One region of the Alteromonas sp. 4NS20-0143 genome, then DNA from elsewhere that is predicted to be linked to it. Evidence: predicted binding sites of a transcription regulator. Region 1 holds the regulator's gene; each other region holds the start of a gene.

Region 1 (3,681 bases):
GCAGGTTCCAATGGTTCTTGGGATTTTACCCGCTCAAACATATCTACCACTACGTCTGTAGCCTGTAGAATAATATCCATTAATTCTGGCGTGAGCGTGCGCTGGCCATTTCTCATAACATCGAAAACGTTCTCGGCGCCATGACAAATTTCAACTAACTCGGTGAGCGATAAAAATCCCGCTCCGCCTTTAACTGTATGATATCCGCGAAAAATTGCGTTAAGCAAATTCGCATCTTCAGGATTGTTCTCAAGATCAACGAGCTGTTCTTGTAATTGTTCAAGTATCTCTCCAGCTTCAACTAGAAAGTCCTGTAGTATTTCCTCGTCAACATCAAACGACATGCGCCCGCTCCCCTAAAAACCTAAGCTCGACAGAAGATCATCAACATCATCCTGGCCCGATACAACATCATCACGCGTTTCAGCGTCAATAATCGGACCCTCTGCTTTCACACCTTCAGCCTTATCGGCCTCAGGGCTTAATGGTTTAGTTTGTTCTGAACCATCTCGCTCGCCAAACATGGTAAGCATGTTGACTAAGCTCTCTTCAACTTCTTTTACTAAGTCGATAACGCGGCGGATAACCTGACCTGTAAGGTCTTGATAACCCTGTGCCATTAATACTTCAGTTAGCAGTTGTGTAAGTTTAGCCGACTGCGAAGCACCGTCTTCTAACAATTCGTCTAAGTCTTTACATAAAACTTTGAATTCACCCACTTCAATCTGGCGAGTCATGAGCTTTTTCCACTCAGGCATCACGCTGTCAATGCGAGAAGCTAGCAGTTCAGCTATAGGCATGCTCGCCTCTACCGCATCCATGGTAGTGTTGGCAGCTTTCTCAGTTTCTTCAATAACGTAAGTTAGGCGAGATTGCGCATCGGGAATATCGTCTGTCGCTAAATTCTTTATGCGATCGTCTATTTGAAAATTGTTTAGCGCGTCGTGAAGTTGGCGCGTTAGCTTTCCTACCTCAGCGAAAAGCTCTACATTTTCTTTCATTGACGCCGCTTCAAACAGCGCATTAGCCGACGCATTATCACCAGCTTCAAGATAAACAACGAGTTGCTTAGCTTCTTCTAATGAAAGTGGAACGTTTGTATTCGTTGTCATCCAGTAAACCTCGTTTCTCTGGTGAGCGTCTGGATCAACCTAAACGTTCGAATATTTTATCTAGCTTTTCTTTCAATGTAGCTGCAGTAAATGGCTTAACGACATAGCCATTCACGCCTGCTTGCGCAGCGGCAACGATTTGTTCTTTTTTCGCTTCAGCCGTTACCATTAGTACCGGCAAGTGCTTCAGTTTGTCATCGGCGCGAATTGCCCTAAGCAAATCGATACCCTGCATGCCTGGCATGTTCCAGTCGGTTACAACAAAATCGAAATCACCCTGCTGTAGCATAGGTAACGCCGTATTTCCGTCGTCCGCTTCCTGGATGTTTGCGAAACCCAAATCTTTTAGTAGGTTTTTTATGATACGTCTCATGGTTGAAAAGTCATCGACCACGAGAATCTTCATGCTCTTATCCAAAATAGCCTCCAGTGAGGGGTTAATTGTTTTAATTTCTATTCTTCGTCAGCTTGCCACGACTTCATTCGAGATTTGAGTTTTAACATGGCCTGACTGTGAATTTGACTTACTCTCGATTCACTTACATCAAGAACTTCACCGATTTCTCTTAGGTTCAATTCTTCATCATAGTATAAAGAAAGCACGATCGCTTCTCGCTCTGGTAACGTGGTGATTGCTTGCGCAAGCGACTTTTGAAACGCCCCTTGCATAAGATCTTCCAGCGGTGCATCACTACCTCTACTTTGCTCAGTAGTAATCACATCTTCTGAAACACCTAAATCTTCAATCCCAACTAGCTTACCTGCATTTACCTCGTTGAGCATTTGATGATAGTCCTGCAAGCTTACGTTTAGCTTAGCAGCAATATCAACATCTCTTGCATCTCTTCCCGTTTCGCCCTCTACACGAGAGATGGCGTCTGTAATGGCGCGCCCGTTTCTATGCACAGAGCGCGGCGTCCAGTCACCTTTGCGAATTTCGTCTAACATAGCACCGCGAATGCGAATACCCGCGAACGTTTCAAAGCTTGCGCCTTTCGAACCGTCAAAGTTTCGAGCGGCCTCTAGCAATCCAATCATGCCAGACTGAATAAGGTCATCAACGAGCACACTGGCAGGGAGTCGCGCTATTAGATGATGCGCTATGCGCTTCACAAGAGGCGCGTGTCGCTCTACTAACTGCGACTTATCAGTTTGTTGTTGATAAGCTGCCGCCTTACTATTCAACGCTGATTCCCTACTGCTTTTTCTGCAATTAATTGCTCAATGAAAAACTCTAAGTGACCACCTGGCTGAGCCGGTATTGGCCATGATGCCGCTCTATTCGCTAGCTGACTTATCGCAACAGCAGCAGGTGAGCCTGGATAGGCATCGACTATAGCAGTTTGCTTTCTAACTGCACGGCGAATATTTTCATCAAACGGTATTGTTGCAACTAATTCTAGCGCAACATCTAAGAAGCGCCCTGTTACTTTACTCAATTTGCTGAATAGTTCTTGCCCCTCACGCACGTCCCTCACCATGTTCGCCACTATTTTGAAGCGAAATACACCGTGCTCGCGGTTTAGCAATTTAATAAGCGCGTAGGCATCGGTAAGTGAAGTGGGTTCATCGCACACTACTACCATGATGTCTTGAGAGGCTTTTGCAAAGCTGAGCACCATGTCAGAAATACCCGCGGCAGTATCGACAAGCAACACATCAATAGGCGTACGAAGTTCACTAAACGCACGTATCAAGCCCGCATGCTGGGTCGTTGAAAGCTCTGCCATCGACTGAGTTCCCGATGTTGCAGGTGCAATTTTAATACCGTGGGGACCAGTAACCAGTACATCATCTAGCGTGCACTCACCGGACAAAACATGAGATAAGTTCTTTTCAACGCGAAGGCCCAACATGACATCTACGTTTGCCAATCCTAAGTCGGCATCAAGAACCATCACACGTTTACCTTGCTTAGCCATAGCAATTGCTGTGTTAAGCGTAATATTTGTTTTACCTACGCCACCTTTGCCTCCGGTGACGGCGATAACTTTGATTAACCGTGATTGCTTCATTTTTCTTAAGCTACTCGCTTGGTCGTCAATCATACTACTTATGCTGTTTTAATATCGTTGTTATTACTAGTATGATCCAAACCATATTTTTTATAAAGCTTTGCAGCAGCTGAAACTAAAGATTTCGCTTCTGCAATCTTAATGTCTTCAGGTACTTTCTGACCGTCGGTGACATAGCTAACCGGTAACTGATACTCGACTGCCGCACTGAGTACCTCTCCTAAAGAATAGCACTCATCTAACTTTGTGAAAATACAACCACTTAGTTCGATGTCGTCATACGCTCTAATGATACGCTGTAATGCAGGATATTGTGTATTTGCCTGCGCGACTAAATATTTTTTCACTACGGGCATCTGACCGTTGTCAAAATGCTTTATTTGCTTAATTAATCGACTATCTCGTTGACTAAATCCAGCCGTATCAATCAATACTAGTCGTTTATGACGAAGTTGGAACAATAAATCTGAAAGTTCTTCACTTGATTGCGCTTTTCTCACCGTACAGCCAATAATCTTGCCGTAAGTTGCAAGTTGCTCATACGCCGCAATACG
Region 2 (3,681 bases), on a different contig from region 1:
GAGCCATGTAATCAATGAAATGGCAACATATGAGTGGTGTTTGCAGGTGCCTTATTTCGACATGGATTTTTTAAAAATGTGCATGTGCTTATGGAAGAGAAGATGTTGAGCAGTACGGTCGAAATAGTTTTGTGCTTGATGTGTGCAGGCTTTTTACAGAACTAAAAGAATTACATGAGGGAAGGCCTTGCTAGGGCCTTATGCCTACACAGTCTATGGGACACGTGCCTGCGTCCTCGAGAAATTTGACACAGGTGCGTAACTCATCAACTAAAATAGTGTCGTCTTTTAGTTTTTCTTCGTTCCAATAGTGAATTTGGTGCAGCACATGCCAGAATACTCGTTCTTTTTGCGTGTAAGGCTGCGTAAGTGTGCAATTGACCTGACCCCATTCTTCCATGCAGTCCCAAAAAAAGAGTTCGATCTCTTCAACCGGTAAGCCTTCATTCCAAAAAGCATTTAGGTAAAAACACAGTTGTTTTGACTTGGTATCAACAAAATCTTTGACAGTCATAATGCCCCAACCGTTTTTTTACTACTCAGCGTATTATAGTCCATTACATTACTACTGCTCTAGGTTAGGAGTTATTTTTTACGATGTTATCGATATGTAACTGATATGCGGATTTTTTTAGACTAATAGTAGATTCTGAAAATTACCAGCCCAAATAACGAGTCCATCCAATGGTGTTATTTGCAACTAGTTGTATATACGGGGTTTTCTGATTTTGGTTTAGACTAAAGACTGAATTTGAGGAGGGGAGTAGCACCTGTCGGTAATGCAGTTTTAAACTGGTTTTGGCGCGATTTCGGCGCATCACAACCGTACTATTTTCCCAATCGCTCAATCCGTCTATAGAAAGGTCGAGTACGGGAAACGAAGAATTAGCCACTAAGTCGCTAATACTTTTATTCACATCGGCCTCTGGCCAATAGGGGGAAATCGTGACTAAGCTATCTGGCTCAAATGCCAAATTATTGCTGGTGGCGTCCAAAAATGTAGCAGCCAGCATACCTTGCGCAACCACTAGCCGATAGCCTTGCACGTTTTGCAAACGGTTGTTTAAGGCAATAAGCTGCTCAGTTAACTTGTCTGATGTTTGTTCAAAATCAAAGTATTGAGTGAGGTTTGTACTTCGCGGATGAATAACGCTATTACCTTGTCCGCTACTGCCCGGCGCTTGTTCCGCTGCCGATGGATCTGCTGCCGCCTGAGTATCAGCCCCTTGCCCAGAAGTGTCGGCTGATTCTATGCCAGATTCTGTTGGCATCATATTGAGGTTAAAAGGGCTTATGACGACGCGCCATCCTTTCTCTGAGAGATAACCCGCAAGCTCCTTGCTTTGAGAGAGTGAAAAGCTGGAGAGAAAAGGCTCAACCAGTATAACGGCAACCCCTTGTGATAACGGGGTTTGAGGTTCAACTTCGATAATAGGTACTACGCGTTCGCCCACCAAAAGCTCTTGAACTTCGCCCAACGCAAACCCGTGACTGATATCGGTAAAGTAATCGCCAAAGGCCGCTTTAGGCGAAAAGCCCAGTGCAAGCAGGCACAGTATGGAGGCAATACATTTACGCATGTTTCAAAAAACCTTTCGGCTCACAATAGTAGTTAGATAGCAATGTATCGGCAAAACCATAAAAATCTAAATACCAAAGCGTATTTTAACCAGCAAGTTTGTCGTCTCGTTTACTCAGTAAGCCTCTTTTGGATACGTTTTCTATCTACAAAGGTTACTTTCTAAAAAGACTACTTCCTAAAAAGCTTCTTACCTGAAAACCCTTCTACCCAAAAAGCTTTACCGATGAAAACGTGGTTAATGGCGTTGGCTTGTAGTCACTAAATGGAATAGTGCTTTGAAAGTTGAGCCAGTTGTTCGATTTTGGGTGTTTTAAACTCAAGCTTTCGGCGTGCAGCTGCAGGCGGGTGGCCATGGCTAATGCTGCGTCGTGAGCATACAGCCTATCACCTAAAATTGGGTGGCCGAGTGAGAGCATGTGCACGCGTAGCTGATGAGAGCGCCCGGTAATGGGGCGTAGCGCAACCAGAGAGTAAGGCCTATTTTCGCTATCATATGCACGTGTTATCACATCAAAGTGTGTTACCGATGGCTTTCCCCGTTCGTGGTCAACCATTTGCTTTGGTCGGTTGGGGTAATCGACGATAAGCGGTAAATCTATCTCTCCGCTGTCGGCGTCAACATGGCCGTATACCCTGGCGAAATAGCGCTTTTTCGTTTCTCTAAGCTCGAACTGCTTGCTGATGGCGCGATGACTAAATTTAGTCAGCGCCATCACCATAATGCCAGATGTCGCCATATCTAACCTGTGTACCACAGTAGCGGTAGGCAACACTTTGTTAACGCGGGTAATAAGCGCATCTTTATGTGCTTCTATTCTGCCAGGTACACTCAACAACCCGCTTGGCTTAAGGGCAACCACCATAAAGTCATCTCGGTACAGGAAGTTGAGATACGGCGTATAAGGCGGGTTGTAAACAAACGGTGGATTGGCCATTAGGGATTATTCACTATGATACGAATGGCATCAAACTGCACATCGGCACCTTGAATAACTTTGTCTAGCGCACTCATTTGCTGCTCAATAAACACAATCTCACTGTCGCGTACGGCAGGGTTGCGCTTCTGTAAGTCTTTTAATCGCTGTATTTCACTGTTAAGCGTGGTGTGCATAGTGCTAAGCGCGTCGTGTAGCTTTTGATTCGCGGCCTGGTGTGCAAGTTTGCGCGTATTTTCTATCGCAATGCTAAGGGGCTGCTGTAATGCTTTTAACAATTGTGACGATATTTTCCGCCCTACTTTTCGTTTTACATCGAAGCTTAAATCCACAGGGTTACCTTGGGCGTCAAGGCATATGCGTACCGGCGTTTGCGGAAGAAAACGGCCTAGCTGGAGGGCTTTCGGTGCTTGAGCATGAAGTACAAACAATGCTTCTATCCAATAAGCGCCTTTCGGCAGGTCGGGGTCGGCAATAAAGCCCATACTGCTTTTACCGTGTACATCAGTAAGAACAACGTCAATCGCGGTGTGAACAAGAGGGTGGTCCCAACTTAAAAACTGCACATTTTCTAACGTCGTCGCTACGCGGCGCTTGTAGGTTACCGTCATTCCCTCAGGGTCTAACCCAGGTAGCTGACTCACCATTTGCTCTGTTGGCATAAGAATAAAGCAGTCGTTGCCTTTCTCATCTTGCTGAACGCCAATGGCATCAAAAACACGGCCCATAAAGCGCGAAAGGTCTTGCTCACTATCAAGGGCAATAATGTCCTCTAATAGTGCTTCAACTCGGCCTTCACCCGATGCATTAAGCTCAAGCAGACGATCTCTACCTGCTTCAAGCTGAGCAACTAGCTGACTGTTCAGTTTAACACTTAAGTTAATCAGTTCGTCTCTTGCCGTCATATCGCTAGGGTGCAGACATGCGCTCATCAGCAATGGCTTAACGTCGTCAAACACGCCAGACCCTGTGGGACACGTTTTTTCAAATGCATTTAAGCCTTCGTGATACCAATCTAGCAATACGTGCTGTGCGCTTTTCGCAAGATAGGGAACGTGAATGTTCACAGTTTGCGTTTGACCTATTCGGTCTAAGCGACCAATACGCTGCTCTAGCAAGTCAGGAGTAATAGGTAAATCAAACAGCACCAGGTGGTGGGCAAAC
Region 3 (3,681 bases), on a different contig from region 1:
TTGTTACAAATGAGTAAACTAGCAACGGCCTTCAACCCAAAAAAACAATAGAAAGGTAGTTATATGAAAGTAGGCTTTATTCAGTGCACTATTATTAGTGCCATTTTTGCAATCGCAGGTTATTTATTATTTTCTTCAGCGAGTTTGGACGTTCACGTTCCATTGACTGTCTCCGCTGCACTTCTGATCAGCGGGATCGTTACGCCTTGGCTAGCTTCACTTATCCAAAGCTCACCTTCTTCAGATGGCGATGCTATCAGTTCAGATGCTGTTGAAACACTTTACGTCGGTAACTTGCCGTATCGTGCAAATGAAAGCGCAGTAAAAGAATATTTTAGTAGCTATGCGGAAGTTCAATCGGTTCGCCTAATGAAAGATCGCAAAACAGGTAAACGGAAAGGTTACGGCTTTATAGAAGTAGTAGCGAAAGATGTAGACTCTGTTATTGAAAAAACTAACGACTCCACTTTCCAAGAACGCACCTTAAAAGTGCGACCGGCGAAAGAGAAAGTCGAACACGCTTAAATAAAAAAGCCTGGTTTAAACCAGGCTTTTTTTTATCTGTTAGTTTTTACCTACCAGTTTTTACCTATGACTTAGAAGAAGACTCATTACTATCAGTATTGATATCTGCCTGTGGCAATCCATCTAATAATGTCTGATTAAATGTGTGGAATCTATTTATCGCACTAATCAGGTCTGGCACCTGAACGTCTTCCATATTACTAATGAGTCCTGCTATTAATGCATTGTAATCTTCATTAGACGCTAAGGTAGTTTCAGCATTCTCAAACGTATTCATCATCTTTTCTAAATACTGAGATACTGGGCTTACTACATTACCATACTGGCTACGCTGATCCTTATCTTCGTTATAATGCTGTATATTTTCATAAGCCTTTAATACGTCAGTTTGGGTAGACCTATTTAACTGCAGTGCGTAACCCACTAATTCTTTATCGTCGAAGCCTAAACTCAATGCCTCTTCAAAGGCCTTGTCAACGTCACCTCTATAGAACGTATCTGCTAGGTCTTGAACTTGACCCACCAAATCGGCAATAGACTTCATTTCAGCTTCATCTAATTCTCCCTTCAGGGAAAAGCTAATTCCACTTCGTTCATAATATTCAAATGCCGTAGTTTGCTGTGCCGACACGCTAGTTGTTGTTGCGCCATCACCAGATCCATCACTGATTGATTGGGTTTGAAACGACGTTTGTTGACTAGCTTGGAATGACTGCAAGCTTTCAAAGCTAAAGGTGACTTCATCGCCGTCTTTTGTACGTATAGACAATTGTCCTGACTGCTCGTTAGATACCGACGCAGCGGCAAGTGTTGATACACGCGCTACATTGCCGTTCTCCAAACCCTGTCGATTGAATATATCGGTTTCTAAATCGTCTATACCCGTATCGATAAGTTCACGACTTTTACTGATCCCGTTTTCAAGCTCTTCGTTCATGAAGCCTGCTAAGTCTTTTTCTGCCATTGCAAAGCCTCTGCTCACGCCTTCTCTTGCTTGGCTAAACAGACCGTTAAGCTTTTCATCACTCGCACCACCGTCAGCAGCACCGCGAATAACACCGCCCACAAAACGCATTACATTTTTAGCCACTTTTTCGAAATCGAATAGGCTATTGTTCTTTTCTTCTACTTTCTTATCAGCCAGCTCTTTTGGCTTCTGTCCATCAATCTCAAGAGTTTGACTAAGACTACCGCTGACTACCCGCAACCCAATACTCGTTTGCGTGCTGTTGACAGAAACTGTTGATGCCTGCTGCTTAGCTAGTTCAGCAGCCTGTTGCAATCCATCTTGCTGAAGCTGCTTTTTCAGTGCCTCATTAGGATGAACTGCTGTCTTTTGATCGGCCTTCTGATCGCCCATAAAAGCCTTAATTTGACCCACGTTCATAATTTGATCCTCACTATCCTCATATAGTTTATCGGCACTAACTCAATATTGTTTAATTTTAATACAGAATATTTTACTACGCTTAACATTTAGGTTTGCACATATTATAGAAGCCTCTACAATTCGCGTCCTTGTGAGAAGTGACATTTGAAACGACTTCTCTTGTAGATGTTAGCCCATAGCTTTTGATGGAGAACAATTGATGGAAAATAAGACGTCAGATACCAACCTATTGCAGTACCAAGCACAACTCGACGAAAAAGTAGCTCGTCTTGGTTCGCTGCTTTCTGCATTTGATGCACCATCATTGTCAGTATTTCCCTCATCACCTACGCATTACAGAATGCGAGCCGAGTTTAGGGTTTGGCACGATGGTGACGATCTTTTCCATATTATGTTTGATCAGCAAACAAAAGAAAAATATCGCGTAGATACGTTTGAACCTGCCTGTGAGGCAATCAATAAAGCCATGGCGGCACTTTTAGACATAGTGCGCCCGAGTGAATCACTGCGTCGAAAGCTGTTTCAAATCGATTACCTGTCTGCACTGTCAGGAGAATTAGTCATAAGTTTGTTGTACCACAGACAGCTAGACAGCGAGTGGGAACGCGAGGCAAATGAACTTAAAGATACCTTATCTAGGCTCTTTCCTGCAGTCAATATTATTGGTAGAGCCCGCAAACAAAAGATTATTGTTGGGAATGACTTTGTAATCGAAAAGCTGCCCATTAATAACCGCGAATTTGTATTTAAGCATATTGAGAATAGTTTTACCCAACCCAATGCCAAAGTGAATTGCGACATGATTGAATGGGCACTGGACTGCGTTAAGCCGCTTACTGGCGATCTGCTGGAAATGTACTGTGGCGCAGGTAACTTTTCAATTCCTCTGGCCATCCACTTCGATAATGTGATTGGTACCGAGATAGCGAAGCCTTCGGTAAACGCAGCCCAATACAATATTGAGCAAAACCATTTAAACAATGTAAAAATAGTACGATTAGCGGCAGAAGAATTTACTCAAGCCATGCGAGGCGAGCGTACTTTTAGTCGTTTGGAAGGTATTGAACTTAGCGATTATAACTTCACTACCGTACTAGTCGATCCGCCTCGTGCAGGGCTAGACGAGGATTCATTAAAAATGATCCAAGATTACGACAATATTATTTATATATCCTGTAACCCTGAGACCTTAGCCGATAATTTGCAGGTATTGTGCACCACTCATACTGTAGCTAAAACTGCGTTATTCGACCAATTTCCATTTACCCACCATATAGAAGCTGGCGTGTTGCTAACGAGAAAGTAATGGGTTGAAGGTAAGGTATTAATAGAGACCGCGCTGTTAATGCCTTATCTTTTTATCGTTGCTCCGAGTTGAACAAATCGCAATTGCGTTTTTACTTTCTCCCCAATTTCGCCGCGCAGCTTATCATCAGCCTCAAGGGCTTCTGCTCCTGCGCTAAAAACAAGTCTCACCATCGCGTCGGCTTGTATATGCGCCGATGCATATTCAACACCTTGCTTTTCAATTATGTAATCGGTTAACTCGTCAATAAAATGCTGAATCTCTCTGAATACGGCCAGTCGATAAGCTGACGATGTACCCGTGTGCTCTCGCAATAACAATCGAAACACATTGGTGTTTGCCGCAATAAACTCCATAAAAGTTTCAACGGATGTATGAATAACACCACCGCCAGACGCAATTCGTCGCCTGGCCTGCCGCATTAATTGCCTTAGTGCTAAACCCGCCTCGTCGACCAACG

The links. Region 1 encodes FliA, which starts transcription of late flagellar genes. Its sites were predicted from a motif close to CTAAAGNTNNNNNNNNNNNNGCCGATA; they were not measured.
Region 2: a site for FliA is predicted at 1,626-1,652, ahead of AC27HD_RS18285 (DUF3530 family protein). Genes of this name have one in related genera too.
Region 3: a site for FliA is predicted at 1,942-1,968, ahead of AC27HD_RS16575 (DUF5610 domain-containing protein). Genes of this name have one in related genera too.

Annotation. Positions count from the first base shown of each region.
Region 1 is NZ_BAAJLR010000002.1:331,034-334,714, forward strand. It holds gene AC27HD_RS05175 (chemotaxis protein CheA) at 1-344, opposite strand, end outside; gene AC27HD_RS05180 (protein phosphatase CheZ) at 357-1,112, opposite strand; gene cheY (chemotaxis response regulator CheY) at 1,147-1,530, opposite strand; gene AC27HD_RS05190 (RNA polymerase sigma factor FliA) at 1,566-2,297, opposite strand; gene AC27HD_RS05195 (MinD/ParA family protein) at 2,294-3,160, opposite strand; gene flhF (flagellar biosynthesis GTPase FlhF) at 3,166-3,681, opposite strand, start outside.
Region 2 is NZ_BAAJLR010000014.1:28,132-31,812, reverse strand. It holds gene AC27HD_RS18290 (hypothetical protein) at 191-514, opposite strand; gene AC27HD_RS18285 (DUF3530 family protein) at 657-1,580, opposite strand; gene AC27HD_RS18280 (pseudouridine synthase) at 1,786-2,517, opposite strand; gene rapA (RNA polymerase-associated protein RapA) at 2,517-3,681, opposite strand, start outside.
Region 3 is NZ_BAAJLR010000010.1:297-3,977, forward strand. It holds gene AC27HD_RS16570 (RNA recognition motif domain-containing protein) at 64-525, shown strand; gene AC27HD_RS16575 (DUF5610 domain-containing protein) at 590-1,912, opposite strand; gene trmA (tRNA (uridine(54)-C5)-methyltransferase TrmA) at 2,115-3,221, shown strand; gene fabR (HTH-type transcriptional repressor FabR) at 3,266-3,681, opposite strand, start outside.